4 regions of the Rhizobium sp. PL01 genome follow, and region 2 is predicted to be linked to each of the others. Evidence: predicted binding sites of a transcription regulator. Region 2 holds the regulator's gene; each other region holds the start of a gene.
What was found. Region 2 encodes LexA, which represses DNA repair genes until DNA is damaged. Its sites were predicted from a motif close to TGTTCNNNNTGTGTTCNG; they were not measured.
Positions count from the first base shown of each region.

Region 1: the regulator LexA is predicted to act here: its motif matches at 3,683-3,700, upstream of R6X40_RS13280 (2'-5' RNA ligase family protein).
Region 3: the regulator LexA is predicted to act here: its motif matches at 2,493-2,510, upstream of R6X40_RS03505 (ATP-dependent helicase).
Region 4: the regulator LexA is predicted to act here: its motif matches at 2,085-2,102, upstream of R6X40_RS02390 (ImuA family protein).

Region 1 covers NZ_JAWQUM010000005.1:18,885-26,909, forward strand. Annotated here, with positions in the region: gene R6X40_RS13255 (DJ-1/PfpI family protein) at 1-205, shown strand, start outside; gene R6X40_RS13260 (LysR family transcriptional regulator) at 388-1,287, opposite strand; gene R6X40_RS13265 (zinc-dependent alcohol dehydrogenase family protein) at 1,389-2,378, shown strand; gene R6X40_RS13270 (methylated-DNA--[protein]-cysteine S-methyltransferase) at 2,416-2,979, opposite strand; gene R6X40_RS13275 (methylated-DNA--[protein]-cysteine S-methyltransferase) at 3,034-3,561, opposite strand; gene R6X40_RS13280 (2'-5' RNA ligase family protein) at 3,913-4,404, shown strand; gene R6X40_RS13285 (alpha/beta hydrolase) at 4,576-5,490, shown strand; gene R6X40_RS13290 (succinylglutamate desuccinylase/aspartoacylase family protein) at 5,634-6,692, shown strand; gene R6X40_RS13295 (TIGR03364 family FAD-dependent oxidoreductase) at 6,873-8,003, shown strand; gene phnX (phosphonoacetaldehyde hydrolase) at 8,000-8,025, shown strand, end outside.
Region 2 covers NZ_JAWQUM010000002.1:288,964-296,988, forward strand. Annotated here, with positions in the region: gene R6X40_RS05785 (LysE family translocator) at 1-245, opposite strand, end outside; gene R6X40_RS05790 (APH(3'') family aminoglycoside O-phosphotransferase) at 332-1,120, opposite strand; partial or broken gene R6X40_RS05795 (hypothetical protein) at 1,289-1,610, shown strand; tRNA gene R6X40_RS05800 (tRNA-Asn) at 1,863-1,937, opposite strand; gene R6X40_RS05805 (hypothetical protein) at 2,157-2,435, shown strand; gene lexA (transcriptional repressor LexA) at 2,676-3,386, shown strand; tRNA gene R6X40_RS05815 (tRNA-Cys) at 3,811-3,884, shown strand; gene R6X40_RS05820 (hypothetical protein) at 4,111-4,329, opposite strand; tRNA gene R6X40_RS05825 (tRNA-Ser) at 4,951-5,040, shown strand; gene R6X40_RS05830 (septal ring lytic transglycosylase RlpA family protein) at 5,589-6,623, shown strand; gene R6X40_RS05835 (D-alanyl-D-alanine carboxypeptidase family protein) at 6,692-7,846, shown strand; gene tmk (dTMP kinase) at 8,012-8,025, shown strand, end outside.
Region 3 covers NZ_JAWQUM010000001.1:768,540-776,564, forward strand. Annotated here, with positions in the region: gene R6X40_RS03505 (ATP-dependent helicase) at 1-2,451, opposite strand, end outside; gene R6X40_RS03510 (carboxymuconolactone decarboxylase family protein) at 2,555-2,965, opposite strand; gene R6X40_RS03515 (efflux RND transporter periplasmic adaptor subunit) at 3,175-4,398, shown strand; gene R6X40_RS03520 (efflux RND transporter permease subunit) at 4,395-7,535, shown strand; gene R6X40_RS03525 (FAD-binding oxidoreductase) at 7,762-8,025, shown strand, end outside.
Region 4 covers NZ_JAWQUM010000001.1:507,022-515,046, forward strand. Annotated here, with positions in the region: gene R6X40_RS02380 (hypothetical protein) at 1-977, shown strand, start outside; gene R6X40_RS02385 (hypothetical protein) at 1,247-1,645, shown strand; gene R6X40_RS02390 (ImuA family protein) at 2,170-2,922, shown strand; gene R6X40_RS02395 (DNA polymerase Y family protein) at 2,843-4,354, shown strand; gene R6X40_RS02400 (error-prone DNA polymerase) at 4,351-7,614, shown strand; gene R6X40_RS02405 (sensor histidine kinase) at 7,891-8,025, shown strand, end outside.

The DNA of each region.
Region 1 (8,025 bases), on a different contig from region 2:
CGTCACCACGCGCGATGGGCTGACATTGCAGGTCGACCGCAAGGCGCAAGGGCGGCCAGTGGATTTCGCGCTGCCCGTTCTTGGGAAAAATCATCCGGCGCAAAGCCTCGATACCGCATTGTCCGGTATCGCCGCCCGTCACGGCGCGGGCACCGCACGGCTCGTTGCACTCCAGCTCGAATATTTATGGGAGGGACGCGGATGATGCTGCCAGCGTCCGTACGCTGCTGTTTGGTGTGAGGTCCACTCGGCTGGTTCCATAACTGATCGTTGGAAGCCTGCCAGGCCCCAGTATTTGATCACAGCGGGCAATTCTCAGATAGCATCAATCGGCACGGCGTTTTACGGACCGTTTACGCGCGCGTCGCCGGTTCTCCACAAGGCATTTCAATCCATGACCTTCGGCAAAGCTGCCGCCAGCGCATCAATCGCGACGCGAACCTTCAGCGGCAGATGCGGCGTGCGCAGCCAGAGCGCATAATTGTCGAAAACATGCGCCTGTTGATCCGTTAGTACTGGCACGAGTAGACCGGTCGCCACGCGCTCGCGGATTAGCCACGAGGGAAGCCATGCCACTCCCATTCCAGCTGTCGCCGCATCGGCGATGGCGTCGAGGTCATCGAGCCGCAACCGGTTGGGCGGCGTGATCTCGATTGCAGGCTGACCATTGCGTGGAAACAGCCAGGGGTGGATCCAGCCCGGTCTTGTATAGAGGATGGCCTGATGATCAGCGAGATCCTCAATCCGCAGCGGCGGCCCGTGCTTGTCGAGATAGGCCGGCGAAGCGCAGACGATCATGCAGTGGCGCGCGATGCGGCGGGCGACGATCCCCGCCTTGTCCTCAAGGTCTCCGGTGCGGATGGCGAGATCATAGCCGCCCTCCGCAAGGTCGGTGATGCGGTCCCCAAGTGACAGGTCGAGCTCCAGCATCGGATATTGTTGGGCAAGCGTCATCAGGATCGGGGTCACGCAGTGTTTGCCGAGTAGGGCCGGCATGGTGACGCGCAGTTTTCCGCGCGGCTCTGAAAATTGATCGGCCGCCAATGCATCCGCCGCTTGAGTTTCGGCAAGGATCACCCGGCAACGGTCATAATAGGCCTGGCCAAAATCCGTCAGGCTCTGGCGGCGCGTCGTCCGGTTGATCAGCCGCACGCCCAGACGATCCTCGAGAAATCGCACATGCTTGCCGACCATCGGACCGGACAGCTCCAGCGCTTCTGCCGCGGCAGCGAACGAGCCGAGGTCGGTGGCCTTGACGAACACGGCCATGCTGGTCAGGCGATCCATATTCCAAACTCCTGGTTTCGACTGTTATGCCAAGAGTGCAATTTATCGGAAAAAATGCCGGTGACATAGATCATTCAGGTCAATTCATTTGGAGTTATCGGATGTCACGTGTCGTTCGTTTTCATGAGCATGGCGGGCCGGAGGTTTTACGGATCGAGCACGTCGATGTTCCAGCCCCGGGGTGGGGAGAGGTTCAGATCCGCGTCAAAGCGCTGGGCCTCAACCGGGCGGAGACGTTGCTGCGTGCTGGCACCTATATAGAGACGCCGGTTTTGCCGTCTGGCCTCGGGCTTGAGGCGGCGGGTGTCGTTGAGGCGGTTGGAGAAGGCGTTGGCGGTTTGGCGTGCGGCGATGCTGTCAGTGTCGTGCCACCGGTATCCATGGTGCGCTGGCCTGCCTATGGCGAACTCGTTACCTATCCCGCAGGGTCTGTTGTCAGGCATCCGTCATCGCTGAGCTTCGAAGAGGCGGCAGCCGTCTGGATGCAATATCTGACAGCCTACGGCGCGTTGATTGACATTGCCAGGCTTCAGGCCGGGGATTTCGTCGTCGTAACAGCGGCGTCAAGCAGCGTCGGGCTTGCAGCCCTCCAGATTGCCAAGATGGTCGGCGCAACCCCGATCGCCGTGACGAGGACGTCCGCAAAAAGGCAGGCCTTGCTCGATATGGGCGCCGCCCATGTCGTCGCTTCGGCAGAGGAGGATCTGGAAATCCGGTTGAAAGAGATTGCTGGTCCGCAGGGCGTTCGCGTCGTGCTCGATCCCATCGGCGGCCCGATTTTCGGTCCTCTGACAGCTGCGATGTCCACGGGCGGCATTCTCATCGAATTCGGCGGGTTGAGTCCCGAGCCGACGCCGTTTCCTCTCTTCGCCGTTCTCGCAAAGACCCTGACATTGCGCGGCTATCTCGTGCACGAGATTTTGCGCGACCCGGCACGGTTGGACGCGGCCAAGGCGTTCATTCTGGAGGGGTTGGAATCCGGTTCGCTACGCCCGGTGATCGCCCGGACTTTCCCGTTCGAGCAGATCATCGAGGCGCATCGCTTTCTGGAATCGAACGAACAGTTCGGCAAGATTGTCGTCACGGTTTGAAGGATCGTCGCAGCTCCGGCCGCAACGATCCTATCGTTCAAAGCAGGAGCGATTGCTGTGCCGGTTCCGGCGGGACGAGGTTGACGCCCTCCAGCTCGAGCATGTGCACCTTGGCTGTTGCCCCGCCAGGTGCGGAAAAGCCGCCAACCTTGCCGCCAGCCGCCAGCACGCGGTGGCAGGGGATGATCAACGGCACCGGGTTTTTGGCCATCGCCTGGCCGACATCGCGCGCAGCCTTCGGGCCCGCGCCGAGTTCTTTTGCCAGCGTGCCATAGGTGGTGGTATGGCCCCAGCCGACCCGGCGGAGCGCATTGTAGATCTGCAGGAAGAATTCTTCCTGTCCGGCGAGATCGAGCGCCACGCCGGAAAAGTCGATGTTCTCGCCGTTGAAGTAGCGCCTGACGGCGGCAATGATCTCGGTCACCGCGGGTGTCGGGACGCCGGGGTCGGCACCGGGAACACGTCGCAGAATGTTGCGCTCGGTGGCTTCAGCACTTTTGGTCGGCAACTGAAACCGGGTGATGCCGATATCGTTCCAGGCAATGCCGCAATAGCCGCCGGCCGTTTCGAAAACATGATAGGTCTGTGCTCTCTCTGCCATTTTCAGCTCCCTTCTATCGCGCCGTAGCGGCGAGCGATGAATGATCCGTGTTCGTCAAGCCGCCGCTTTCAAGCGGCTGTTCTCCATCGCCAGCAGATATTGCTTGGCGTCCAGCCCGCCGGCAAAGCCGTGCAATTTTCCATCGGACCCGATGGCGCGATGGCAGGGTATCATGATCGACACCGGGTTGCGGCCGTTGGCTGCGCCCATGGCGCGATATGCCTTGGGGCTGCCGATCTGCCGGGCAATATCGGCATAGGTTCTGGTCTCACCGAAAGGGATCGTCAGCAGCGCTTCCCAAACCTTCTTCTGGAACGCGGTGCCTTCCAAATCCAGGGCTACGGTGAAATCCGTCCGCTCGCCCGAAAAATATTCACCCAGCTGCCGTTCCGTCTCAAGCAGAACGGGGTGGCTCGCATGCTCCATTCGTTTGCCGAGCCGAACGCGTTTCGGATCATCGTTCTCCCAAAGAATAGCGGACAGACCGTCTCCGCGAGCAACAAGCTCAAGCCGGCCGACAGGCGAAGGGATCATTTTGCAGACGTAAACCATGCTGTGACTGTCGCTCAGTTTTGTTGTCATCGCCACCCGTTTCTTGCATTCGCGCGTCATAGCGCACGGCGACATTCAAATGCCGGTCAATAGCCAAATTGGAACAACGGCCTGGCCGAGTTACCGCCGAAGTGTGGGAATAAATTCACAATGTTCCTGTTTTGTTCTTGATCTCTTTTCGGAGTCGCGTATACTGGCGCCATCCAAAAAGAGATGAGGTCTGCAATGCTTGGAAAAGCCGGGAATGCAGTTTTGCGCAGTGAACAGAAGTCTTTTTCATTCGGCCAAGGAGGAGGCGGGAAGGCGCTCAGGCCCCATCACAGACATGTCGATGATCGCGGAAAGAGCAACCTGTTTCTCGCTATCATGCCGGAGCGGGATGTGTCTCTAATCGCCCTTGATGCCGGCCGGGATGTTATCCGGCGTCACGGTCTGTCGGCGTATCCGCGACCCCGTGAGCTCTTGCATGTGTCTTTGAATGGGATCGGGAAATATCAGGGCTCTCCGGACGAGATCATCTTTGCTGTCGCTGCGGCGATGGCGACCGTCAAGGCCGCGCCGTTCGAAGTGGTGTTTGATCGCGTCATGCATTTCGCCAACGCCAGAGCGGTCGTGCTTGGCAATGCGGTGCGCAGCGAAGAGATGATGGATCTGCATGTTCAACTGGCAAAGGAAATGTGGGCCGTTGGACTGAACTTCACCTACAATCCGAACTTCACGCCGCATATGACGCTTCTTTACGACGAAACGCCGGTTCCCGAGCATATGCTTGCTGAGCCGGTCCAGTGGATTGCGCGTGAGTTCGTTCTTATCCGCAGTTTGGTCGGCAAGGGCGAATATGAATATGTCGATCGCTGGCCGCTCCTGGACTGACGGTAATCGGTGGTTCGGAGCCTGCAGATTGCGGGCTCCGCGTATTCTTTATTGTTCGGTATTTCCGAACGTCAGTTCCGGAGTTGAGCGGCTAGTCCGAACCCAAAACCAATGCGATGTTGGCCGCATCAGACAGCCAATCCGGCCTGTCGAAAACGCAGGAATGCCGTCATGCTTCGTTCGTTGATTGCAAGTGCCGTTATCGCTTTTGCCGCTCCTGCTCTTGCAGATGGCGTTGCGCAATATCCCGCAGAATTCGCCACAAAGGAAATCGCCACCAATGGCACGACGCTGCATGTGCGGGTTGGCGGCAAGGGGCCGGCTGTGGTTCTGCTGCATGGCTATGGCGAAACCGGCGACATGTGGGAGCCGCTCGCGGTTAATCTCGTTCGGGATCATATGGTGATTGTACCGGATCTGCGCGGCATGGGCCTCTCGGCCAAACCTGCTGAAGGATACGACAAGAAGACGCAAGGGCAAGATATTGCCGGCGTGCTGAAGGCGTTGAACGTCGAAAAGACCGATGTCGCCGCCCATGATATCGGCAACATGGTGGGTTATGCTTTCGTTGCGCAATATCCGCAGGCAGTCACCAAATTCGTCCTGATGGATGCGCCAATCCCGGGCGTTGGCCCGTGGGAGGAGATTCTCAAGCATCCGCTGCTGTGGCATTTCCGCTTTGGCGGACCGGATATGGAGCGCCTCGTCGCTGGCCGTGAACGCATCTATCTCGATCGCTTCTGGAATGAGTTCTCCGCCGATCCGAAGAAATGGGATGAAGCATCGCGCCAGCATTACGCCGCTCTCTACGCCCAACCGGGCGCGATGCACGCTGGGTTTGCCCAGTTTGCAGCCTTCGATCAGGATGTCATCGACAACAAGGAATTTTTGGCCAAGGGTAAGCTGCCCATGCCGGTCCTTGCCATCGGCGGTGAAAAATCGTTCGGCCCGACCATGGCGGTGGTTGCTCGCGCTGCCGCCGATAATGTCACCGAAGTTGTCATCCCGGCGTCCGGCCATTGGTTGATGGAAGAACAGCCGGAGCCAACAGTCGCGGCGATCCGGTCCTTCCTCGACAAGAAGTAGGGTTTTCTGCGGCCAGCACTTTTACATTTGATCGGCGCGTGGTCTGTCCACGCGCCGATTGTGTTTGGGCCGCAATTTTTGGCGTCTTGCGCGCATTCGCCCGAACCCGCATAAGCGCCTGAAATTGCAAAAGGGAGGACGTCATGGATATTTCTGAAATCGTCATCAAGGGAGATACGCCCGGTGTTGAATGGCGGCTACCGGTCATCCGGTTCAAGGGCAGCGACGACAAGGCGCCAAAAATCTATATCCAGGCAGCGCTGCATGCCAACGAGCTTCCCGGCACTGCACTGCTGCACTTCCTGTGCGAAAAGCTGCGTCAGGCGGATGCCGATGGCACAATTCTCAGCGATATCACCATAGTGCCGCAGGCCAATCCGATCGGCACGGCGCAATCGCATTTCGGGGATATGCAGGGGCGCTTCGATCTCGGCTCACGCACCAATTTTAACCGCGAGTTCCCGCTGATCCCGCTTTCCGAGCGTCAGACGCTGGTTGATGATCTCGAGCGCTATCCCGCAGTCGAGCAACTGAAGCGGCAGCTGCTGCATATGGCGCTGGGTGCCGATCTCATGCTCGATCTACATTGCGACGATGAGTCCGTGCAATATACCTATGTCGATGGAGCCTTCTGGCCTGAAGCGGCCGATCTGGCATCGGCGCTCGATATGGAAGCCGTGTTTCTCGCTGACGGCGAAAGCAGCGCTTTCGAGGAGGCTGTCGGTTATGCCTGGAAACATGCAACGGAGAAAAAAGCCAAGCAACTGCCCGGCCGCCTCGCCGTCACAGTCGAGCTTCGCGGCACGCGTGATGTCTATCCGGGTATGGCCCGTAAGGATGCCGATGGGCTCTGGCGCTTCCTCGCTGCGCGCGGCGCCGTTAGCAGCAATGTCACTCCTCTTGAGCCGTACAAGGGACGGGTGACGCCGTTGGATAACATCGAGATGATCCGCGCGCCACAGGCCGGCGCCGTACTGTTCCATCGTGACATTGGCGATACTGTCGCGGCCGGTGATCTGCTGGCGACGATCATTACCGCTCCAGGCATGGAAGGCGGTGCGATCGATATCCACGCACCCCAGGCAGGCCTTGTCGCAACGCGCACCTCGCAGCGTTTCGCCCGCCGCCGGGACAACCTGATGAAAATCGCCTGCGACGAACGCACGAAGGCAGTCCGCAAGCCGGGTGCGCTGGAGGCCTGATCTACGGTTATCGCCCTCACGCCGCGTGCGGTGAAAATCCGGCGGCGTGAGCCTGGGGCGTGAATTAGAGTGGACAATCGCCGCACTGCTGGCGGTTGTCATATTCCCTTTATGAACTTGCGTTCTTTAGCCGCCAGCCAAACCGGGCCTTGCCCGGCGTAGGCACGCTGGAGGGAACGCATGCCCATCTATGATCTCGCCGTTGCCGGCGCCGGTATCGTTGGTCTCGCCCATGCGTATGCGGCGGCGAAACGCGGTAAAAGAGTTGTCGTCATCGACCGCGATGCGCAGGCCAATGGCGCCTCGGTCCGCAATTTCGGGTTTGTCACCGTCACCGGTCAGGGCGCCGGTGATTGCTGGACCATGGCGCGGCGGGCACGCGATATCTGGACGGAAACGGTTGATAAGGCCGGTATCGCTGTCGTCCAGCGCGGTATGGTGCTGGCCTCACGGTTCGACGAGTCCGAGGCGGTGATCGATGCTTTCCTGCGCACGGAGATGGCGGAGGGCTGCATCAAGATCACGGTGCGCGAGGCCCAGGAATATGTGTCTTGCCTGCGCACGGACGCCGCCCGTGCCTCGCTCTATAGCCCGCACGAAATTCGTGTCGAATCCCGAACCGCAATCCCGCTGCTTGCCCGGTTTCTCGAAGAGCAGCTTGGCATCACATTTCTGCGCAACACGACGGTTACCTCTGTCGAGCCGCCGCGCGTCGAAACGGCGGATGGCGTGATCGAGGCCGAGGCGGTGGTCGTTTGCCCCGGAGATGATTTCACTGGCCTTTTTGCAGAGCGTATTGCTGCCTATAATGTTACCCGCTGCAAGCTGCAGATGCTGCGCGTGCGGCCGCAGCAGCCGGTCCATTTCAAGACTGCCGTCATGTCCGATCTCGGGCTCGGCCGTTATCTCGGTTATGCTGCCGTGCCGGAGGCCGAACCGCTGAAAAAGCGCCTCGATACGGAACTGAAGTCAGAACGGGACAACGGTATCCATCTGATCGTCACCCAGTCGGCCGATGGCTCACTGATCGTCGGGGATAGCCATCATTATTCCACGACGCCCGATCCCTTTGCCGCCGATGCGGTCGATGACTTGATCCTCGGGGAGTTCGACAGGGTGCTCGATCTACCGGGCCGCGTGATTGCCGAGCGCTGGCTCGGAACCTATGCATCCTCGCCGGATCGCTGGCGTTTTACCGACAAACCGTCCGACAGCGTCCGCCTCGTCGTCGTCACCGCCGGATGCGGCGCTTCGACGGCGTTCGGCATCGGCGAAGAAACCATCAATGACCTCTATGGGAGTGCCGCATGAGCAAGTTCAAGGCCGTTATATT
Region 2 (8,025 bases):
GCGGCACCGGCAAATTTCACGATCAGGTAGAGGGTCGGCACCGCATGAAACAGAATAGACAGTCCTGCAGCTGCGGCAATGACATGGGCATAACCGCCAAGATGAATGCCGAGCGCCGCCATCAGCCCCGACCAGCGGCCGCGTGCGATGGTCTGGGCTGCCGCATAGAGCATTGCCGGACCGGGAATATAGGCGAAGACCGCCGTGGTAGCGATGAAGGCGATAAGCAACTCGATCGACGGCATTGTCTATTCCTGTCCCTGATTCCGGTTGCAAACCCGATCTATACAACAGGATTTTGAGATAGTCGTGCATCCCTGCTCTGCGCAGCCTAGGCCCAGGTCAGTGGATCGAGGCGCAGATAGAAATCGAGCCGTGCCCGGTCAGCATTAGCGATTGCGTGTAGGTCGAACAAACGATTGTGCGCAGCCCGCGCTTCCGCAGTGGTGCGCCATGTTTCGCGGGTATTGCCGACAAGCAGCGCAAAGTCGACATAGCGGTCCGCCATCCCCAGCCGCCCGAGATCGATCATTCCCGTGCAGCAAAGCGTTTCCGGATCGACCATGAAATTGGGCAGGCACGCATCGCCGTGGCAAACAACACGATCCGTGTTTTCCTGCGTGAGCCGCGCGGGCAGTTCGCTCTTTAATCGATCGAGCAGGGTTTCGGGCGGCGTGTCCTGATCGTCCGGATCGAGAAAGTCGGGATTGACACTCTTGCGCGCAACCACATCGGCTGCCCGATCGAACATTGTTTGAAGGCCGCGATCAAACGGGCAGTCTCGGGCCGGAATGGCATGGAGATCGCGCACCTGCGCGACGATGGACGGCCATGCCTTTATAAGTGCGGACACTTCCAGCTGATCCGCCGGCACGCCCGGCACGGCACTCGTCACAAGGCATGCAACGTCGTCAGACACTTGCCAATCGAGCACCGAAGGGGATCCGAGCTCAAACGCAGACAGCCATGCCGTCCGCCGACGCTCGTCATCCAACAGCGCCACACCGCTGCCGGTAGCCACTTTGGCGTAAGCGCTGCCATCGGCGCGCCGAAACAGCGCATCACCCGATTCGCCATGAAGGTAGGCAATCCATTGGCTTCCAAGAGAAAAGCCCGTCAACCGGGTTGATCCGTATTGATAATCAGTCAGGTTTCATTCCCCTCGTCTTGTCTGGCGAAGGCGATGTCGCGCCCCAGCACGACATGGATATTGCCGAACGTGATTTCATTAGCCCGGAACAGAAAATCTCCAGGTTTTTACACCGGGCGCGTTTACGGAGGAAAGCCGGTGAGGGATACGATTACCCGTAAAATTCGGCGAGAAAGTCCTGAATCTGCGCCTCCACATACGGCACCACCGGACCATCCGCCTCGAATCCCCATCATCGAAGAGACGGCCGAACTGGTCGCGGAGGCTGGCGGCAAAGGCATTGCAGTGCCGGTGGATCATCTTGTTCACGCGGAAGTCGCGTCTCTTGGTTGACCGTATCCGCCGCGAAGAATCACGACTCGATATTCTCATCAACGATATCTCGGGCGGCGAGCATATGACCGAGTGGGACAAGCCGGTCTGGGAACACTCGCTCGAAAAGGGCCTGAAATTGCTGCGGCCCAGGCAACGGACTCGGAGCGGAACCGCTTTACCGTACAATCCACGTCAAGCGGGATCTCGCAAAGATCTGAGAGTTCGCCGATCTCGGCGGGTCGCGGACGGACTGCTGGCGCGACATGACAGAGGTGCAGGAGGCGGGGAAAATAGCGGATGCCAGTGGCTATCGGTAGAACAGCGAAATCAGACGAGAGGCGGTGCGGTGTCACCAGAAACCAAAAAGGCCTTGCTTTTCAGCAAGGCCTTTGAAAACTGGCTCCCCGGGCCGGATTCGAACCGGCGACCTGTCGATTAACAGTCGAATGCTCTACCGCTGAGCTACCAGGGAACGTCTGCGCGGTGTGTGCTGCAGAAGTGAGGCTGCTAATACAAATGCTTTTCCGATTTGCCAAGCGGTTTTTCAAAAAAAATGCACAATCTTGTCAGACTGTGGAGAACTTCCCATCTGTGGGGAGTGGTGCATTCTCGATGTCACGCAAGCCAAACCCTTGGCATCGCGGCATTGCAGCGGTATCGGGGCAGGCTTTATGTTTGATAGGTGAGATTTATGGCAGAACCGCAGAAAACGAAAAAATTCGGCATCGACGCCCGAACACAGGAGCTGGTTATCGGCTCATGGCGGATGCGGCTGCCGCAATCACGTCCGCTGCGTATCGCCATCGGCGGCGTTTTGATTTTTGGTGGCATTCTCGGTTTCCTGCCTGTCCTCGGCTTCTGGATGGTGCCGCTGGGCCTACTCGTCCTGTCGCATGATCTCGCCTTCATTCGGCGTAAGCGGCGCAAATTTTCGGTCTGGTGGGCTCGAAAATGGCCGGCATCCAACTAGAACAATGCCGATCATCATATCCTCTCACGTTCGGAATCACCCAAGGGCTCTTCAAAAGGGGAAGGCCATGAGCGAGTGAATGCGAGTCTCTGGAGACAACAACATGCAAGACCTCAACCCGATCGTCAGAAACGACACTTATCTCTGAAAACATTCGATGAATTTTAGGGACTTGCGGAACACATATGGAACAGATAGTGTTCGTTCTTGATTTGTTTCTCGATTCTGGAGTGATCGTTCATGCTGACCCGCAAGCAACAGGAACTGCTTCTGTTCATTCACGAAAGAATGAAAGAATCGGGTGTGCCGCCATCATTCGATGAAATGAAAGATGCGCTGGATCTTGCGTCGAAATCCGGCATTCACCGGCTGATTACCGCGCTTGAGGAGCGGGGTTTCATCCGGCGCCTTCCCAACCGGGCGAGGGCGCTGGAAGTGATCAAGTTGCCGGAGGCCTATTCAATGAGCCTCCAGCCCAAGCGTGGCTTTTCACCCAGCGTCATTCAGGGCAGCCTCGGCGTACAACCAGTGCCCCCAGCACCTGTCAAGACTGCCTCACACAGCGACACCGTCTCGATACCGGTTATGGGCAGGATCGCCGCCGGCGTGCCGATCTCGGCGATCCAGAACAACACGCATGATATTTCCGTCCCCCTCGAGATGGTCGGTAACGGCGAGCACTACGCACTGGAAGTGCGTGGTGATTCGATGATCGAGGCAGGAATTCTGGATGGCGACACGGTCATCATCCGCAATACGAACAGCGCCAGCCCCGGCGAAATCGTCGTCGCCCTGGTTGATGACGAGGAAGCGACGCTGAAGCGGTTCCGCCGGAAAGGCGCCTCGATTGCGCTGGAAGCCGCCAACCCCGCCTACGAGACGCGGATCTTTGGGCCGGACCGGGTCAAGATACAGGGCAAACTCGTCGGGCTGATCCGCCGTTATCATTGATCTTGCCGAATTTTATCTTCGACCTGCCTGCGGCTTGGAGATGAGTTTTTGGTTATGGACTTTGCTGGATGAAGCCGGTCCTGTTGCCGTTCAGCTCGGTCGTTGCCATGCCGCTTCATATATCCAAAGCAAACCGCCTCTCAATTCGAATGCCGGTGTCAAAAACGGATCCTGCCCTGAAATGTGTCTTTGTCTACGATGACCAGTTGGGTGCGTGAAATCACAAATGAGGTTCGCGATCGGAACGCGAGCCTCATCATCTCAAAGGTGCGGGCCGTAGCGATCTCATCCCCTTAAGCCTGTGGGAGAGCGGCTCGGAAACTTCATTTCACAAACGACCGAGGATATTTTCAGAAATATCCTCTTGCGATTTGTCTAGGATCATTCTAAACCGCCGCCACAGTTCGATTATTTGAACTCGTGAGGCCTCGTGGCGGAGTGGTGACGCAGAGGACTGCAAATCCTTGCACCCCGGTTCAATTCCGGGCGAGGCCTCCAAACTTTCCCACACATAGAAAATTGACAGGGAAGAAGCGCAGGCGTCGATGGCCTTGCCGATAGGTCGCGCTCAGCGGGTTTTCACTCTTGTGAAGAGTTTTCAGAGAGATCGGATCGATAGGTTTCCGTCTTCCCATCTTGCCTGGACAGCTAGAGACCATGCCGTCGTTGACAAACGATAGCGTTGCATAATCCCCGTCGGTGCATCGCGAAGCAGGGGGATTGCTCAATGATAATAGAAGCAGGCGCAATCAGCCTTGCTGTCATCCGGTGTTGTCCAGACGCGCACTGCGAGTTTCTTGGCTGCACCGGTCTCGTCCAATCTTAGCCCCAGCAGCGACACGGCCGCGAGCTTGGGGTTGACCGCATCGATTTCGATCGTCGATCCGACCTGGTGAACGCCCTGCTTCGGGGTCCAGGTGAAAAACTGCACGCTATAATGCATTGCATTCTCCTTCACCGCGCTTTGCAGCACTTGATTTTAACGGGTGAACCGACGCTGCAACACGCTGGCCACGGGCGTTCCACTGCTGGATGCGTACTCAATGCGTAGGAGTGCAAGATATCATATTTCGGCAAGCGATGAAACATTCTCGCGGTGATTAAGCCGAACGGTGACAGGCCATCATCCATTCGCCTCACACGCAGCAATTATGATCTGGTCTGCTCTGCCTATGACCATCGGGATGGACGAGGGGGACGCGGTCACAAGCCACTGCCAAGTAGAAGCGACGCGACCAGGGTGCCGCGTAGTAGCGACGAGCGTATCTACGGCGGCCCGAATCTGGATTTTTATGAGCGTCGCCGTCTCCGCAAATTGCGATGAACAATGGCGAGAGCAGCAATACACACTACTGTGTTCAAGACCTTTCCCCGTTGCGCTACCGGCAGCATCCAAGGTTCAGCCAGCCGGGCACGCATCGCAGGCGATGGCGGCATACTGCAGAACCGGTTGACGTTCGCAATCGGCAAGCTATAAAGCGAGCCGTGACAGGCTGATGTCCAAATGTTTGCACGGGAAAACCACCGCCCGGTCAAAACGGTATCATCATAATGCCCGTCATCAGGAAGAGTGTCCGAGTGGTTTAAGGAACCGGTCTTGAAAACCGGCGTGCGGGAGACCGTACCGTGGGTTCGAATCCCACCTCTTCCGCCATTTTCCGCCCCAATCCATCGTAGACACAAATGCCCTCCACCGCGCTTGAGTGCTTTTTTCATCCTGCGTGGTTTGATGATTGTATAACGGGCCTACGCCTTCCTTGAGGCGCCGGATGTTCACACGTAGAACATGGTTATCGTGGCGGCTGGCGGTCTCTTGCAGATCGGCAGACCGGCGCCTGCATTACCGCCTGGTTCACAGTATCTTCCACATTTATTTCCGACATCGATGGCACCATCGTCGGTATTCGCTGCGACAGCATTGAATATGTCTGCTAGGAGCACGTATTCGTCCACTTTCGCGCCTTCATTACATGCATTTTCAGGTGCTTTTCGATCCTCTCGGCTCATATCCGCGCGGCGCGGCGTTAACTATTCGTAAACCATAATCCCAATTGTTTCATTCCGGCACGGTTAACCGTTCGCATTTTCGCCACGTTGTTGTCATGATTAATCGACTGTTACGTTTCGTAACGCCGGTACTTTCGCGGAGGCAAACGCGGGAGAGTACTGCGTACGGCTTTTACGAATGGCGATGTGGGGCACATGACTTCCAATCTGACTGCGGCTTTTTTCTTCAAGGGATTGCGCGTTGCCGCCGTTCCGATGCTTTGCGTCGGGCTGACCGCGTGCGGATCGACAGGAAGCATCAAGAAGGACAAGCCGCGCAGCAAGGAATATTTTGCCGAATCGATCTATGGCGTGAAGGCGAGCCCGCGCGTTGTGGATGAAGGTAAAGCCGTTCCCAAGGGCGGCGGCCGCTATCAGGTCGGCAAGGCTTATCAGGTCAAAGGCAGATGGTATCAGCCGAAAGAGGATTTTGGCTACAACAAGACCGGCATGTCGTCCTGGTACGGCTCCGCGTTTCATGGCCGGCTGACGGCGAATGGCGAAGTCTACGATAAATATCACCTGTCGGCCGCCCACCCGACATTCCCTTTGCCGAGCTATGCCCGTGTCACCAACCTGGAAAACGGTACGTCCGTCGTTGTCCGGGTCAATGATCGTGGTCCTTATGAATATGGGCGGATCATCGACGTCTCGTCCAAGACGGCCGACTTTCTCGACATGAAGCGCAAGGGTAGTGCGCAGGTTCGGGTGCAATATATCGGCAAGGCACCGCTTGAGGGTAACGACATGCCCTATTTGATGGCGTCCTACGTCAAGAAGGGTGATCGCACCCCGAACGCATTCCCCGAAGGCCAGATCGCCACGGGTGTGATGGTTGCGTCGAATGAGCCGCTGCGCAAGCAGGCAGGCAATCTCGGCATGCTGACCATCCCGTCCAAATCGAACCTGGACATGGGCGTGCCAGTGACGGCACTTGCCGAACCTGAGACGCCGCATGCGTCATCGGCCGGGCTCGATGCTTTCGCGATGCTGCCGGAAATTGGCCCTATCCCGCGGGAACGTCCGGAATATATTCCGATGCCCAATGGCAATATGGCCTTTGCGGCTGCTTATGTCGAAGCGCGCGTCAGCGATTCCGAGACGGCTTTCGATGCCATTCTGGTCGATCAGAACCCGCTGACACCGGATTCGATTGTCGAATACGCCAAGCGCAAGAGCGTCACACGCTAATCCCGATCCTTCGCGATTGATCACCGGTGGGCCGGCTGCTATTGCCGGGGGAGGCACCGGAGTTTGGAATGCGTATACGGCTGATCTCGGTTTTCATTTCCCTCGTCTTGATTGCGTGCGCGCCGATGACGGCGCAGGCTCAGGCCTTCGAGACGAAGGCGAAGCAGGTCTACCTGATCGATGCCGAGACGGGCACGGTTCTTTTCGCCAAGGATGAAAATGCCGTCATTCCACCGGCATCGCTTGCAAAGCTGATGACCATGGAAGTGGTCTTCGATGCGATCCGCAAGAATGAGTTGACCCTCGACACCGAATTTCCAGTCTCCGAACATGCGTGGCGAACGGGCGGCGCGCCGGCGGGAACATCGACGATGTTCGCCGCCTTGAAATCACGCGTCCGTGTTGTCGATCTGATCCAGGGCGTCACCGTTCAGCTTGCCAATGATGCCTGCATCATTCTGGGTGAGGGCATGGCGGGCAGCGAGGAAGCCTTTGCCAAGCGCATGACCGAGCGCGCCCGCGAACTCGGGCTGACCGGCTCTGTCTTTCACAATGCCACTGGTCTGCCTGATCCCGAGAACAAGACGACGATGCGCGACATGGCCCTGCTTGCGCAGCACATCCAGGCCAACTATCCGGACCTGTTCAAGTATTATTCCCAGACCGAATTCGAATGGAACAAGATCCTGCAGCGGAACCGCACGCCGCTGATCTCGGCCGGTATCGGCGTCGACGGGTTTGCCACCGGATTTGCCGAGGGGTTCGGCTTTGGCATGGTTGCCACCATGCAGAAAGATGCCAGGCGCGTTTTTCTGGCGCTGGGCGGTCTTGCCACCGACAAGGAGCGCGTCGAGGAGACGCGCAAGATCCTCGACTGGTCCATGACGGCTTTTGAAAGAAAGAGGCTGTTCGAAGCCGGAGAAGCCGTCGGCGAGGCAAGCGTCTACGGCGGCGCGGTATCGCATGTGCAGCTTGTCACGGCCAATGCTGTCGATGTCCTTGTCCCGGTCAACAATCCGGAGCGGCTTTCGGCCAAGGTGGTCTATCGCTGGCCACCGGCCATGCCGGTAGAGGCCGGAAAACAAGCGGGCACGCTAAAAATCTGGAGCGGAGAGCGGCTGCTGCGCGAAGTGCCGGTTGAAACCAATGCGACCGTAGGTCAAGGATCACTCTCGACACGAGCAGTGGATGCGCTGCAGGAACTCTTGTTCTTCTGGCTCTGATGAAATGACGCTTCCAGCGGTTTCGCGGCCGGACACAATCAGTTAAACAGACCCTGTGTGACGCTTTTGACCGGCCATCGTATCGGTTTCTGGGCGCGCGGCACACAGACAGGGGCGTCCATTCTCACGGATGTTCAATTGAAGAATTATCTACAGGAATCAGCGGTGTCAGTCGGAAC
Region 3 (8,025 bases), on a different contig from region 2:
CCGGTCAAAATCGATCGTCAGCTTGTTGCCTTCGATCCCGGCAATATTGCCGTTGCCGAACTTGATGTGGAACACGCGGTCGCCGACCGAGAATTTCGAGGGTTCGTCGATCTTTGATTTGGCGATCAGTTCGCCGTCGATGGTGCGGGCCTTCGGGCCGCTTTCACCATAACCGATGCGTTCGATCGAGACGCCGGAGCGGTTGCCCCAGTTGTCGCGGGTGGCGTCGGTCTTGTTGGCCTGGGCGCGTTTCCAGCCGGGGGTGGAATAGGTGTTGGCGAATGGCTCCTGCTTGTCGAAGCGCGATTGCCCGTAGCCGCCGCGATTGTAGCCGCCATAGGATTGTTCGGCTTCCGAGACTTCGACATGGGCCGTCGGCAGTTCGTCAAGGAAGCGCGAGGGCAGGGTGGATTGCCACAGGCCGTGGATGCGGCGGTTGGAGACGAACCAGATGTGGCAGCGGCGTTTGGCGCGCGTCAGGCCGACATAGGCGAGGCGGCGTTCTTCCTCCAGACCAGAGCGGCCGCCTTCGTCCAGCGCCCGCTGGTGCGGAAACAGGCCTTCTTCCCAGCCGGGCAGGAAGACGGTTTCGAATTCCAGGCCCTTGGCCGAATGCAGCGTCATGATCGAGACGGCGTCAAGCTCGGCGTTCTGCTCGACATCCATCACCAGCGCGATGTGTTCGAGGAAGCCGCGCATGCTCTCGAACTGTTCCATCGAGCGGATCAGTTCCTTCAGGTTTTCCAGCCGTCCGGGTGCCTCAGCCGATTTGTCGTTCTTCCACATGTCCGTATAGCCGGATTCTTCGAGAATGGTCTCGGCAAGCTCGGTATGTGGTGTGTTTTCGAGCAGCCCCTGCCAGCGCTGGAACATCGATACGACATCGAACAGCGACTTGCGCGGCTTGGGCTTCATTTCGTCGGTTTCGATGATATCGGCAGACGCTGCCAACATCGGTGTATCGCGCTTGCGGGCATAGTCGTGCAGGGCGCGCACCGTGGTGTCGCCAAGACCGCGCTTCGGAGTATTGACGATGCGCTCGAAGGCGAGGTCGTCGGCCGGCTGGCAGACGAGGCGGAAATAGGCCAGCGCATCGCGAATTTCGAGGCGCTCATAGAAGCGCGGGCCGCCGATGACTCGGTAATTGAGGCCAAGCGTGACGAAGCGGTCTTCGAACTCGCGCATCTGGAAGGAGGCGCGCACCAGGATCGCCATGTTGTTGAGCGGATGTTTTGTGCGCTGCAGCTGCTCGATCTCTTCGCCGACAGCGCGAGCTTCTTCTTCTGAATCCCAGGCGGCGTGGACCTGCACCTTGTCGTCGTTGGGATCGACGCGGTCTGTGAACAGCGTCTTGCCGAGGCGGCCTTCGTTATGGGCGATCAGATGGCCGGCAGCACCGAGAATGTGTTCGGTGGAGCGATAGTTGCGCTCCAGCTTGATCACCTTGGCGCCGGGAAAATCCTTGTCGAAGCGCAGGATGTTGTCGACTTCGGCACCGCGCCAGCCATAGATCGACTGGTCGTCGTCGCCGACGCAGCAGACATTTTGAGGGGTTCCCTTCGGCCGCTGGGCAAGCAGCCTGAGCCACATGTACTGCGCGGTGTTGGTGTCCTGATACTCATCGACGAGGATATAGCGGAACTTGTCGTGATATTCGCGCAGCACATCCGGATTGAGGCGGAACATGCGGATCGGATGCAGCAGGAGATCGCCGAAATCGCAGGCGTTCAGCGTCATCAGCCGTGCCTGATAGGCGGCGTAGAGTTCGCGGCCCTTGCCATTGGCGAAAGAGCGGGCGTCCCCTTCGGGGATTTCGGCAGGGCCGAGGCCCTTGTTCTTCCAGCCGTCGATCATCTGGGCGAACTGCTTGGCGGGCCAGCGCTTGTCGTCGATACCATCGGCCTGGATCAACTGCTTGACCAGGCGCACGACGTCGTCGGTGTCGAGAATGGTGAAAGAAGATTTGAGGCCAACCAGTTCGGCATGGCGGCGCAGAAGCTTGACGCCGATCGAGTGGAAGGTGCCCATCCACGGCATGCCCTCGACGGCACCGCCGACGAGGATGCCGACGCGCTCCTTCATCTCGCGGGCCGCCTTGTTGGTGAAGGTGACGGCGAGTATCTGGGAGGGGAAGGCGCGGCCCGATGCAAGGATATGGGCGATGCGGGTGGTGAGCACGCGGGTTTTGCCGGTGCCGGCGCCGGCAAGCACCAGAACCGGACCGTCGATGGTTTCTACGGCTTCGCGCTGTTCCGGGTTGAGACCGGAAAGATAGTCCGGCATCCGGTGCTGGTCGCGGGCCGCCATGGCGCGCGCGGCGATGCCACTGACCGGCGCCGGGCTACTGCTGCCGGTAGGGGCAGGCGGTGCTGGTTGCGGGCTTCCGCCACGCGGAGCGCGGGGTGCCGGCTCCTCGTCGAAGAAGGGAATATCGTCAAAACCATTGCTCATGCGGCTCAATGTAGTGATTCGGAGCCGAAAGGCCAGAATTCCGTTCTGCTTTTATTCCATCAAGTCCAGCTTCTTTGTGGAGACATTCGCTTTTCTGCCGCGATCAGGGCCGATGATCAGCATCAAAGGCCGGATCGACGGGGACCTGCAGGGCGGTCGCCAGCTGGTTGGTCTTGGCGGCAAGCGCAATGACGCGCAGCAGATCGGCGTGCTGTTCGGCCGTCATACCCTTGGCCTTGGCGGCAGCCGTATGCGAATGAGCGCAGTATCCGCAGCCATTGGTGACGGAGACGGCGATATAGAGCATTTCTTTGACGAGCGGATCGAGTGCGGATGGCGCGGCCATCACGGCTTTCACCTCGGCCCAGGTCTTTTCGAGCAGATCGGCATCGAAGGCGAGATAGTGCCACATGTTGTTGATGAAGTCGGATTTGCGGGTGGCGCGGATGTCGTCGAAGACGGCTTTGACGCGGGGATTGGATTCCGGGTCCTGGTGTTTTGCGATGGTGCTCATGGGTTCCTCCGATGAGCCGAAGTTATGGGCGGCACAGCGTCTTGTCGAGCGACGGGACGGCCAGACGAACGAAAAAGGGCTTTTGTTACAATTGCGTAATGATGGCATTCAAGCATTGCCTGCAGTGCAGCAAAAAGAGATAGTTGCCGCAATATCGGGGTTCGTGCGCCAGAAAGGCCGAAGCCTGCTTAATCAATTTGGAGTTTTGCATGCGGCTTTGGAAGCAGCTTTTGATCTGTCTGATCATTCTTGTCGTCGGCCTTGGCGTCTGGGTTCGCTTCGTGCCGGGTGCCGGCGCGATGCTGGCGAAGATTGGCGTTCCGGATCAACTGGTTGCCTATGCTGCAAAGCCTGCGGATGCTGCCAAGGATGGTGGCGGGAAAGGTCAAAATCAGGGACAGGGACAGAGCGGGCGCGGCCAAGGCGGCGGCGCGCCGCTTGTCGTCACACAGCCGTCCGATACTGCTGTTGTGAACGACAGGTTGAACGCGATCGGTAACGGCGAGGCCATCGTGTCGGTCGCAGTGACACCGCTTGCTGTCGGAAATCTGACGGAAATCCTGGTGAAATCCGGAGACCGTATCGAAAAGGGGCAGGTCATTGCCAAACTTGACAGCGACGAGCAGAAGATTGCCGCAGCTCAAGCCAAGGTAGCGGTCGATAGCGCCCAGGAAAAGGTCGAGCGCAATCGCAAGCTCGGCAATGCCGTTTCGGTTGCCATCCTGCGCGAGGCGGAATTTGCCATGCAGGCTGCCCAGTTGGCACTGCAGACGGCGGAGCTGGACCTGAAACGCCGCGATATCGCGGCTCCTTCCGGCGGCATCGTCGGCATCATCACCGCCAATCCAGGCGATTACATCACCACCTCGACGCCGATTGCCGTGGTCGATGACCGTTCGCAGATTCTTGTCGATTTCTGGGTGCCGGAACGGTTTTCCACCAAGATTTCCGTCGGCCAGGAGGTTTCGGCTAACGCAATCGCGCTGCCGACCTCGGAACTGTCCGGCGTCATCGATGCTATCGACAACCGTGTCGATCAGGCCAGCCGGACGCTGCGGGTCCGGGCGCGGATCGACAATCCCAATGATACGCTGCGGGCTGGCATGTCGTTTGCCGTCTCCGTACGGTTTCCTGGCGACAACTATCCCACCGTCAATCCGCTGGCGATCCAGTGGAGCGCCGACGGCTCCTTCGTCTGGCGCGTCGAAGAGGAAAAATCGCAGCGGGTTCCGGTCAAGATCATCCAGCGCAATTCCGACAAGGTGCTGGTGGACGCAGAACTTGCCAAGGGCGATGCCGTGGTGATCGAAGGCGTGCAGCGGCTGCGTGACGGCGGCGCAGTACGCCTTGCCGGAGAGCCGCGCCAGCAGAAGCAGAAACCGCAGCAGGCTGATACGGAACAGAAGGTTTCCGAGGCGGAGGCCGCGAAATGAGCGGCGGTTCCGGGCACAAGGGTTCCGGCGGCGCAGCCGGCTTCACAGCACTTTTTATCCGTCGGCCGATCTTTGCGCTGGTCGTCAACACGCTCATCATCGTCGCGGGTCTGGCGGCATTGAACGGCATCGAAATCCGCGAATTGCCGCAGGTCGACCAGCCGGTGGTTTCGGTCAACACACAGTTCGACGGCGCCTCGCCGGAAACGGTGGACCGCGAACTGACCTCGGTCATCGAGGGGGCCGTTTCGCGTGTGCAGGGCATCAAGGATATTTCCTCGACGTCGCAATACGCGCAGAGCCGCGTCACGCTGCAGTTTTCCGATACGACCGATATTGGCCAGGCTTCCAACGATATCCGCGATGCGCTCGGCCGCGTCAGCAACCAGTTGCCAGATGACGCCGACGAACCGCGCATCGTCAAGGCCGATGCCGACAGCCAGCCGATCATGCGGCTGGCGTTGACATCCGATACGTTGTCGATGGAAGACCTGACCCTTCTGGCCGAAAATGACGTGACCGACCGGCTGGCTGCCGTCGAGGGCGTTGCCGACGTGCAGATCAACGGCGACCAGGAAAAAATCTTCCGGATCGACATCAACCAGTCGAAGCTTGCCAGCCGGGGCCTGACGGTTGCCAATTTGCGCACCGGCCTTGCCAGCGCCTCGCTCGATGTGCCGGCGGGCTCGCTGACCAGCGCCAACCAGGATATTTCGGTGCGGGCCACCGCCGACCTGCAGACACCGGAACAGTTCGAAAATCTCATCCTTGGCAACAATGTGCGTCTTGGCGATATCGCGACCGTGACGCTTGGTCCGGATATCGGCACGTCATCGCTGCGCTCGGACGGGCGTCAGGGCATCGGCCTTGGTATCATCCGGCAAGCGCAGTCCAACACGCTCGATATTTCCGAGGGCGTGAAGAAGGCTGTGACCACCATTGCCGAAATCCTGCCGAAAGGAACGCAGCTCAAGGTTACCAGCGATGACGCGGTGTTCATCGAAGGCGCCATCCACGAGGTCGAGATCGCACTGGTCGCCTCGGTGCTGATCGTTACCTTGGTCATTTACATGTTTCTGCTCGATTGGCGGGCAACACTCATTCCGACCCTGACCATGCCCATCGCGCTGATCGGCACCTGCGCGGCGATCTACATGGCCGGTTTCTCGATCAACATCCTCACACTTCTCGCCATCGTTCTGGCGACGGGGCTGGTGGTGGACGACGCGATCGTGGTGCTGGAAAACATCGTGCGACGGCGAAGCGAGGGCATGGGGCCGCGTGCTGCTGCCGTGCACGGCACACTCGAGGTATTTTTCGCCGTTATTGCCACGACAGCGACGCTGGCTGCGGTGTTCGTACCGCTGTCGTTCCTGCCGGGGCAGACAGGCGGGCTGTTCCGCGAGTTCGGCTTCGTGCTGGCCTTCGCTATTCTGTTGTCTGCCTTCGTGTCGCTGACGCTCTGCCCGATGCTGGCGTCGCGCATGCTGAAACCCCATGCCGAGAACCATGGTCACACCGGCTTCATGGGCCGGATCGGTGCGTTCGCCGCTGCGTTTTACAAGCGGACATTGCGGGCGTGCCTCAATTCACCGCTGATCGTTTTCATGGTCGCCATCATGGTGACGGCCGCGGGTGGCGGCGCCTTCACGCTGCTGAAGTCCGAGTTGACACCGACCGAAGACCGGTCGCGCATCATGGTGCGGATCCAGGCACCACAGGGGGTGTCACTGGAATATACCCAGGCCCAGATGCGCCGGGTCGAGGATGGTCTGAAGCCGTTGGTCGACAATGGCGAGATCGCCAATGTCTTCTCCGTGTCCGGCCAGGGCGGGTCGGTCAATACCGGCTTTATGGTGCTGACGCTGGCGCCCTGGAGCGACCGCGGCCGCACCCAACAGCAGATCTCTGCCGATATCACCAAGATAACGGCGAATATCCCCTCGATCCGCGCCTTTCCGATCCAGCCAAACAGTCTTGGCATTCGCGGTGCAGGCAACGGTCTGCAGGTGGCGCTGGTTGGCAACGACTATGCGAAACTCGGCGATGCCGCCTCAAAGCTGGTGCGGCAGATGGAAGACAGCGGCCGCTTCGAAAATGTCCGCCTGAACTATGAGGCCAACCAGGCACAGCTGTCGGTGACGATCGACCGCGAACGGGCATCTGATCTCGGCATCGATATCGTCGGCCTGTCGGCAGCGCTGCAGGCAATGCTTGACGGCAACAGCGTGCTCGACGTCTATGTCGATGGCGAATCCTATCCGGTCAAGCTGTTGTCGACGACCAATCCGGTCAATGATCCCACCGACCTGCAGAATATTTTCCTGAAAACCGGCGATGGCAAGATCGTGCCAATGTCGACCATTGCTATGGTCGAGGAAAAAGCCGTTGCGCCGCAATTGTCGCGCGAGCAGCAACTTCGCTCCGTTTCGCTGTCGGCTGGCCTCACCTCCGGCATCGCGCTCGGCGATGCGCTGACCATGGTCGAGCAGATGGCCGAACCCTTGTTGCCGCCGGGATCGCGTGTGGTGCCGCTCGCCGAGGCTGCGACCCTGGACGAGAACGCCAACGGCATGTTCGTCACCTTCGGCTTTGCCCTCGTCATCATCTTCCTGGTGCTGGCGGCGCAGTTCGAAAGTATCGTCAGCGGCCTGATCATCATGTCGACGGTGCCGCTCGGGCTTGCCTGCGCCGTGTTTGCCATGCTGCTCACCGGCAATACACTCAATATCTACAGCCAGATCGGGCTGGTGCTTCTGGTCGGCATCATGGCGAAGAACGGCATCCTGATCGTCGAGTTTGCCAACCAGCTGCGCGATCGCGGAGAGGACCTGCGCTCGGCGATCGAAAACGCGGCGAATATTCGTCTGCGCCCGGTGATGATGACGATGATCGCCACGATTACCGGCGCGGTGCCTCTGGTGCTGGCGAGCGGGGCCGGTGCCGAGGCCCGCGTTGCGCTCGGCTGGGTGCTGGTTGGCGGTCTCGGGCTTGCAACCGTGGTAACGCTCTACCTCACGCCCGTCGCGTATCTGGTCATTGCCCGCTTTACCAAGCCGCAAATCGATGAGGAGCGGCGGCTGCAGAACGAGATGCAGCATGCTGAGACGTTGCAGCTGGCTGAAGCTGCAGAATAACTGGCTCGGCGGCGACCGGGCGTTCGCCGCCACTTTCTCTATTCTCCATCACAGCGGTGCATAGGCTATTTCTTCCCTGTGTCCGGACTGTCTCACTTTGTCGCAATTCTTTGCTAAACCCGCTAGGTAGCGGATGAGGTTCTGGACAAAGTGATTCCGATTTGCACAGTAGAGCGTTGAAATCTAAGAATTTCCGCGATGTTGAGCGATCGTTCGGGGAAGAGATATGGCGCTGAAGGCGATCAAGGCGGGTAACCGCAACGAAACCGGCATTAAAGCAGCCTTACAGCTGATGAGTGAGCGGTTCGGTGATCGATTCCAGACCGGCGAAGCCATCCGCGCCCAGCACGCCCATACGACCACCTATATTCCTGCTCAGCTGCCCGACGGCGTCGTTTTTCCGGAAAGTTCTGCCGAGGTCGAGGCGATCGTCGCCATTGCCAGCGAGCACGGCGTCCCGTTGATCGCCTTCGGGACCGGCTCGTCACTG
Region 4 (8,025 bases), on a different contig from region 2:
GGTTCGCTTCTCTCTTTGGCGACGGGCACGGTCCTGGCGAAACATATCTTTCCGCGTCCGGCTTCACCCCGGAATTGCTGCTACGCCTCGCGCGCCTTGCCTACCAATACATTCGACTGTCCGACGATATACCTCGCGAAGGTAGTTTTACGCCCAATGCGCGCGATCATGCACAGCGCGGTCGGAGCAATATCGTCAACGCGCTGTTGTCGACGACGGGGACTGAAGGCTGGGCAATAAAACTCAGATTGGCTGACGATCCACTCTTTGCTGATCTGAAAGACCGCGCTCTAGCAATGGCCGTTGAGCGTGCGGCCGAGGACGCGGACGCAGCCGCCTTCGCCGAGGCCGACATCGTGGGACTTGAGCGATATGGCGACCTCCCACCCTTGACGCGTGATGAGATGTTCATGCTCATGATCGATAGGCTGGATGACATTGACGACGTGCTGTTGCGCGACGACTCACCGAGAGCGGCATGGGCGCTCATAGAGGATGAGAAAATTATGCGACAGCAACTTGCCCGCGAACTGCGCTCCAATGCCAACGGTGCCTACAAGGTTGACCAGGAGGCGGTGACCGCTGATGAGAAGGAAACCGATATCCGCCTTCGCTCTACCGGTTCAGAGCATGAGGCGATCATAGAGTTAAAGATCGGGGAGAAGGACCGCTCCGCGGCCGACCTAAAAACTGCGATCAGAAACCAGTTGGTTGCTAAATACATGGCAGCGGAAAACAGCCGCGCCGGCTGTTTGTTTATTACCGTAAAATCTCCCCGAACATGGGTACACCCTGAAACCGGAGCCGCGTTGGACTTGCCTGGGCTCATAGCCATGCTGAATCAAGAAGCGGCCCGGATTGAGCAGGAGATGGGAGGAAGCCTGCGTTTGACTATGCGTGGCCTCGACCTCCAACCACGCTTGTTGACCGAAGCCGCAATATCGCGCGGCCGTCGGCGGAAAGCTGTTCCCGAATAAGCACTTCGGGTGTGGGCAACCCGATGTGGGCATCACACGCTCGCGTTCTCCAGCTTGGACTACGCGAATGATCGGTCCTTGGCTGTCGGGATGGACACCGATCGACGGCTTGAGGTTGCCCTCTCGGAACCGGTGATACCAATAAAATCGCGGATGGCCTGTCGATTGATCGTGCGATTGTAGAGATTAGACCCGTTTTCCCATTCCCCGTCAGATAGCCGATGCCAAAGGCTTTCAACGGGAACCCGATAGGAACTTTTCCGATAGCTATGGGTTTGCTTCCTGAGATCGCGCCGTGTCAATCGGACGCGACGGAGAAGGTGAACGCATCGGTTTTTCCGATTTCTCGTGCGGGCAACGAAACGCCAGTCGAGCATCTTAACCTGTCCGCTGCGATCTCAACCGCAAAGGAATCCGCCATGATTGATCCGCCCACCACCCCACCGGAAGACCCTAAACGCAAGGTCGAGCTCGATCAGACGGTGGATTTCGCAATCCAACTTCTCGTCGAAGAAGCGCACACCATCGGATGGCAGCGCGCGGAGTTCCTGACTGCCATCACGGACTCTGCCAATGCTCGCCTATCCGTCTTGGAAGAAGAGCGTCAGTTGGACGGCGACATGGCTGAAGAGCCTACCAACAAATGGCCTGGAGCATCTGAAAAGTAGGCGGTCTCGAGAATGCCACTGCTTCACGATACGTCGTCCTTCGATCCGAGACAGGGAAACCACGTACCGCATCGATCACCGTCTATATGGTTCAGGCGTTCGCAACCCATAGCCGACATGCGACGAAGCCGAGCGAAAGTGATGCTGGCGCCGTGCTTTTTTACGATCTCTGCTCGATCGTAGCTGCCTGCTCGGCCGCAAGACTGACACTCGACATCCACAACAGGGAGGCCAACCTGGCGTAGCGTGGATGTAAGTCCCAGCGGAAGGTTCGTTTTCGTTGGCATCCCGGTCTCCAACTTAGGTCAAAAAAATTATTCAATAAGACCGGCTACTTATACCGGTGTCCTAGCGAACTGATTCAAAACGACAATCTGCAGAATCTCTAAATTGTGAGTGGATATTCCCGATTCTGACCAGCTTGACTCTCGTTCTATGAAGGAACAGAAGAAGAACATCAAGCGTTTATGGCGGCATGAAGTCGCCTTTACTGAACACCACGAGCCGAAGGGATTCCGTGAACCATGACGGCTGTCCGCGAGCACGTAATAGCAGAACTCCGTGATCGCATAGCCTCCCTCCGCGGAAGCGCAGCGAGGCAAGCGGGGTGTCTGCCTTTCGGCATTGCCGAGATCGATGACCGACTGCCTGGCGGAGGCCTTGCTTACGGCGCGTTACACGAATTTGCAGGAGGCGGTGCTGGCACGGTTGATGGCGCTGCCGCCGCCCTGTTCGTGGCGGGGGTTGCAGCCAGGACCAAAGGCAAAATTGTCTGGTGCCTGACCCGGCCAGACCTGTTCTTCCCGTCGTTGGCGCAAGTCGGCCTGAATGCGAACCGAGTGATCTTCGTCGAAAGCGATAAGGAGGAGGATCTGCTCGCGAACATGGAGGAGGCACTTTCTTACGGCGGCCTTGGTGCTGTCGTCGGGGAGATCGTCCGCTTGCCGATGGTGGCCAGCCGACGGCTTCAGTTAGCGGCGGAAAAGTCTGGCACCCTGGCAATGATAGTCCGGCGATGGCGGCGACAAACGGAAGCCAATGATTTCGGCCAGCCTACCGCGTCGACGACACGGTGGCGGGTGAGTGTGATGCCGTCAGAAGAACTCCCGGTTCCAGGAGTCGGGCGGGGTCAATGGTTGTTAGAGTTGATGAGATCGCGTGCAGGCGAGTGTGCTGAGTTTCTCGTAGGAGCGTGTGATGACAAGGGTCGTATCGATATTCCTTCCCGATCTGGCGACCGATCGAATTCGACGGGCCGATCCCGCCATTCCGGCTGATCAGGCGATTGCGGTGATTGCAAAGTCAGGCTCCAAACGCTGGGTTGCTGCAGCAGACATGGCTGCCAGGGAAGCTGGTCTGCGTGTCGGCATGCCAGCGGCGAAGGCGCAGGCACTGTTTCAGGGTCTGATGATGGTCGATGCCAATCCAGTTGCCGATGCCACTGCCCTTGAACGGATCACGTTCTGGGCGCTCACTCACTACTCGCCGATTGTCGCTGTCGATGGGCTTGACGGCATCGTCATGGATACTGAAGGAGCTGACCACCTTCAGGGAGGCGAAGAACCGATGCTGTCGGGGATCGCCAACAGGTTTCGCCTGAAAGGTTTGAAGGCGAGGGTGGCGATTGCTGACACGTGGGGCGCAGCCCATGCCTGTGCACGCGCGATTACGCGGGACACCGTCATTGTACCGCGTGGGGAGACGGCGCGCGCGGTGGAACGGCTGCCGATCTCGCTCCTTCGTCTCCCTCCGAAAATCATCGGCGACCTCCGGACGCTAGGATTCCGGACCATCGATGAGCTGTCGACCACCCCACGAGCACCCCTGACGCTTCGGTTCGGCCCCGAGATCGGTCGTCGGCTGGATCAGATGTTTGGGAGGAGCAGAGAGCCGATCGATCCTGTCCGAACGGCCGATCTTGTCGAGGTTACTCGCTCGTTTCAGGAACCCATCGGCGCTGCCGAAACCATCAACAAATATGTTGGTCTTCTCGTCATCGAACTATGCAACGAGCTTCAGAAAAAGGGCCTCGGCGCGCGGCGGGTAGATCTCATAGTCCACAAGGTCGACAATTCGATCCAGGCGATCAGGGCCGGGACGGCAAAGCCGGCGCGTGATGTTTCCTGGTTGACGAAGCTGTTCAAGGACAGAACCGAAAAGATCGAGCCTGGCTTTGGAATTGAGAAGCTCACTCTTGTGGCCGTCATGTCGGAACCGCTTGACGAGGTGCAGCGGTCGTCGTCCTTGGTCGAGGAGGAGGTCAAAGATATCACACCGCTCATCGATATCTTTGGCAACCGCGGCTCCCGCGTGTATCGGCTTGCGCCCGTTGCTTCAGATGTACCCGAACGCTCCGTTCAGCGCATCGGTGCCGCCGCCGATGATGTTGCCATCCTATGGTCTCATCAGTGGCCCCGGCCCGTGAGACTGCTGCCGCATCCTGAACTCGCTGAAGTGATCGCATTGATGCCCGACCACCCACCTGTCTCCGTGAAATGGCGCGGCAAGCGACGAAAGGTCAAGCGAGCCGACGGCCCCGAGCGCGTATTCGGGGAATGGTGGATTCGAAACTCCGAGCTGGAAGCTGTCCGTGACTATTTCGTCATCGAAGACGAGGCGGGGGAGCGACTTTGGGTCTATCGCGCCGGGGACGGCGTTGATGGCAACACCGGCTCGCACAAATGGTTCGTCCATGGAATTTTCGCATGAGATACGCCGAACTTCAGGTCACCACCCACTTTTCATTTTTGCGCGGTGCGAGCAGTGCGACCGAGCTGTTCGAGACCGCAAAGATGCTCGGCATCGATGCTATAGGCGTGGTTGATCGCAATTCACTTGCGGGCATCGTCCGCGCACTAGAAGCATCTCGCGGCACGGGCATCCGGCTTGTTGTTGGCTGCCGGCTCGATCTTCAGGACGGGATGTCGATCCTCGTCTACCCGACCGACCGGGCAGCATATTCGCGCCTGACCCGGCTCATCACGTTGGGCAAAAGCAGGGGCGGCAAGAACAACTGCATCCTGAATCTCGACGATGTCGTCGCGTACTCGGATGGGATGATAGGCATCCTAGTGCCTGACCTGCCGGACGATACCTGCGCAATCCGCCTCCGCAAGATGGCTGAAATCTTCGGCGACCGCGCTTATCTTTCGCTCTCGCTTCGCCGCCGGCCCAATGATCAGATGCGACTCCACGAGCTGTCGAACCTGGCGATGCGGTTCAAAGTGAAGACCGTCATTACCAATGATGTTCTGTTTCACAAGCCGGGACGGCGGCAGCTTCAGGACATCGTCACCTGCATCCGCAACAACACGACGATCGATGAGGTTGGTTTCGAACGGGAGCGTCATGCGGATCGATATCTCAAGCCGCCCGAGGAGATGGAGCGTCTGTTTCCACGATATCCCGAGGCACTGCGCCGGACGATGGAGATCGTGGATCGATGCAAATTTTCGTTGGAGGAGCTGACCTACCAATATCCCGAAGAAGCGATCATCCCCGGTAAGACACCGCAGGAGTCGCTCGAGCACTACGTGTGGGAGTGCATCCCCGACAGATATCCCGAAGGCCTGCCCCCCGATGTCCTGAAGACGGTTCGTCATGAACTCGATCTCATCCAGAAGATGAAATATGCCCCATACTTCCTCACTGTCTTCTCGATCGTTCGTTTCGCCCGGAGCCAGGGCATCCTTTGTCAGGGACGCGGATCAGCGGCCAACAGCGCAGTGTGTTACATTCTTGGGGTCACGAGCATCGACCCATCGACGAACGATCTGCTGTTCGAACGGTTCGTAAGCCAGGAGCGGGACGAGCCGCCGGACATCGATGTGGATTTCGAGCACGAACGACGTGAAGAGGTCATTCAGTGGATCTACAAGACCTATACACCTCAGAAGGCGGCACTGTGCGCGACCGTAACACGGTATCGGGCAAAGGGCGCGATCCGAGATGTCGGCAAGGCGCTTGGACTGCCGGAAGATTTGATCAAGGCTTTGTCGTCTGGGATGTGGGCATGGTCAGAAGTGGTCAGCGACCGGAACGTCCGTGAGCTTAATCTGAACCCGGACGACCGCCGCCTGGTTCTGACGCTGAAGCTGGCGCAGCAGCTTATGGGCGCACCCCGTCATCTAGGCCAGCACCCTGGTGGTTTCGTGTTGACCCACGACCGTCTGGACGATCTCGTTCCGATCGAACCCGCGAGCATGAAAGACCGGCAGATCATTGAATGGGACAAGGATGATGTCGAAGCGCTCAAGATGATGAAGGTCGACGTGCTGGCTCTGGGCATGCTGACCTGCATGAGCAAAGCCTTTGCCTTAATCCGCGACCATAAAAACGACGATCTCGATCTGGCGAAGATCAAGCAGGAGGATGCCGCGACGTATGCGATGATCCGGAAGGCTGATACCCTCGGAACCTTCCAGATCGAGAGCCGGGCACAGATGGCAATGCTACCGCGTCTGAAGCCGCGGACATTTTATGATCTCGTCGTGCAAGTTGCCATCGTTCGTCCGGGCCCGATCCAGGGGGATATGGTCCACCCATATCTCCGTCGCCGAGAGGGAAAGGAGAAGGTCGAGTATCCAACGCCGGAACTGGAGGCCGTCCTCGGAAAGACGCTTGGGGTGCCGCTGTTTCAGGAGTCCGCGATGCGGGTCGCGATGGTGTGCGCCGGCTTCACGGGCGGCGAAGCCGACCAGCTCCGAAAAAGCATGGCAACGTTCAAGTTCACAGGTGGAGTTTCAAAATTCAAGGAAAAGCTTGTCTCCGGTATGGTCGGGAATGGATACTCGCAGGAATTTGCTGAGAAGACCTTCTCACAGCTCGAGGGGTTTGGATCGTACGGTTTTCCGGAGAGCCATGCGGCCTCCTTCGCCCTGATCGCCTATGCTTCGAACTATGTGAAATGCCACTTTCCCGATGTCTTCTGTGCCGCATTGCTGAATTCCCAGCCTATGGGCTTCTACGCCCCGGCCCAGATCGTCGGCGATGCCCGGAACCACGGTGTCGGGGTTCTACCTGTATGCGTGAACAGATCGCGATGGGATTGCACCCTCGAGCGCATTGGCGTTACCGATCGGCACGCGGTGCGACTTGGAATGCGTATGGTCAAAGGCTTGGCGGCCGCCGATGCAGCGAGGATTGTTGCCGCTCGAATGGACAACGAATTCGAGTCCGTCGATGATATGTGGCGGCGATCTGGCATCCCGGCCGCATCCTTGGTCGAGCTTGCAGAGGCCGACGCTTTCCACCCTGCATTGAAGCTCGAACGCCGTGACGCTCTGTGGGCAATCAAAGCCCTTCGCGATGAGCCTTTGCCGTTGTTTGCAGCCGCCGCCGAGCGCGAGGAGCGAACGATTGCCGAACAGCAAGAACCTCAAGTCGAGTTGCGACAGATGACTGAAGGTCACAATGTCGTTGAAGACTATGGGCACACTGGGCTTACGCTTCGCGATCATCCCATGGCGTTCCTCCGGAAGAGTTTGGCGAAACGGAGCATGGTGACGTGCGAGGAGGCGATGTCTGCCCGTGAAGGCCGCTGGGTCTACACCGCAGGTCTCGTGTTGGTTCGTCAGAAGCCGGGCTCAGCCAAGGGCGTGATGTTTATCACCATTGAGGACGAGACTGGCCCCGCGAACATAGTTGTTTGGCCGTCGCTCTTTGAAAAGCGCCGTCGCGTCGTGCTCGGATCGTCGATGATGGCTATCAACGGCCGTATCCAGCGCGAGGGCGATGTTGTGCACTTGGTCGCCCAGCAGCTCTTCGATCTCTCTGCTGACCTGTCGGGCTTGGCCGATATGGATGTTGAGTTCAAGTTGCAATCGGGACGGGGAGACGAGTTTGCTCACGGCTCGGCTGGCGGTGGAGATTCCAGGGATCGGCCGAAGCCCGCGCCACAGGCGAGAGATATCTTCGTCCGGGATTTGCATATCGACACGCTCAAGGTGAAGGCGCGAAATTTCCAATAGATGTGTCTCAGAGACTGCGAATCTCTAAACAATGGCCCATGAAGTGCAACAGCAACAGCTAAGTTTCGGGAGCATAAGACTTCCCCTGTCTTGCGATTTGGTAGCACGCATGTTCCAGCGTGAGTAGCCCGACGGCCTCGGCAATATTGAACTAGTGAGTGGCTGGTACGGAGACTGTGGCCTCGAAAGCCCTCGATCGGGCCTAGCGATAAAAGTGCGGACCGATATATAATGGTTCCCGATGAGGGCTAGAGCAATATTCTGGGGTGATCCGCCATGTTACAAACCGTTTCGGAGCCGCTTTTTTCCAAAGTCTTCGTCACTGAGGAGCTCGACGCTCGCCCGGCTGGGCAAGCGGATTTCCTGAAGGAAAAAATGGCGCTTCAGGATCTGGCCGCGCGACTGGTTGGC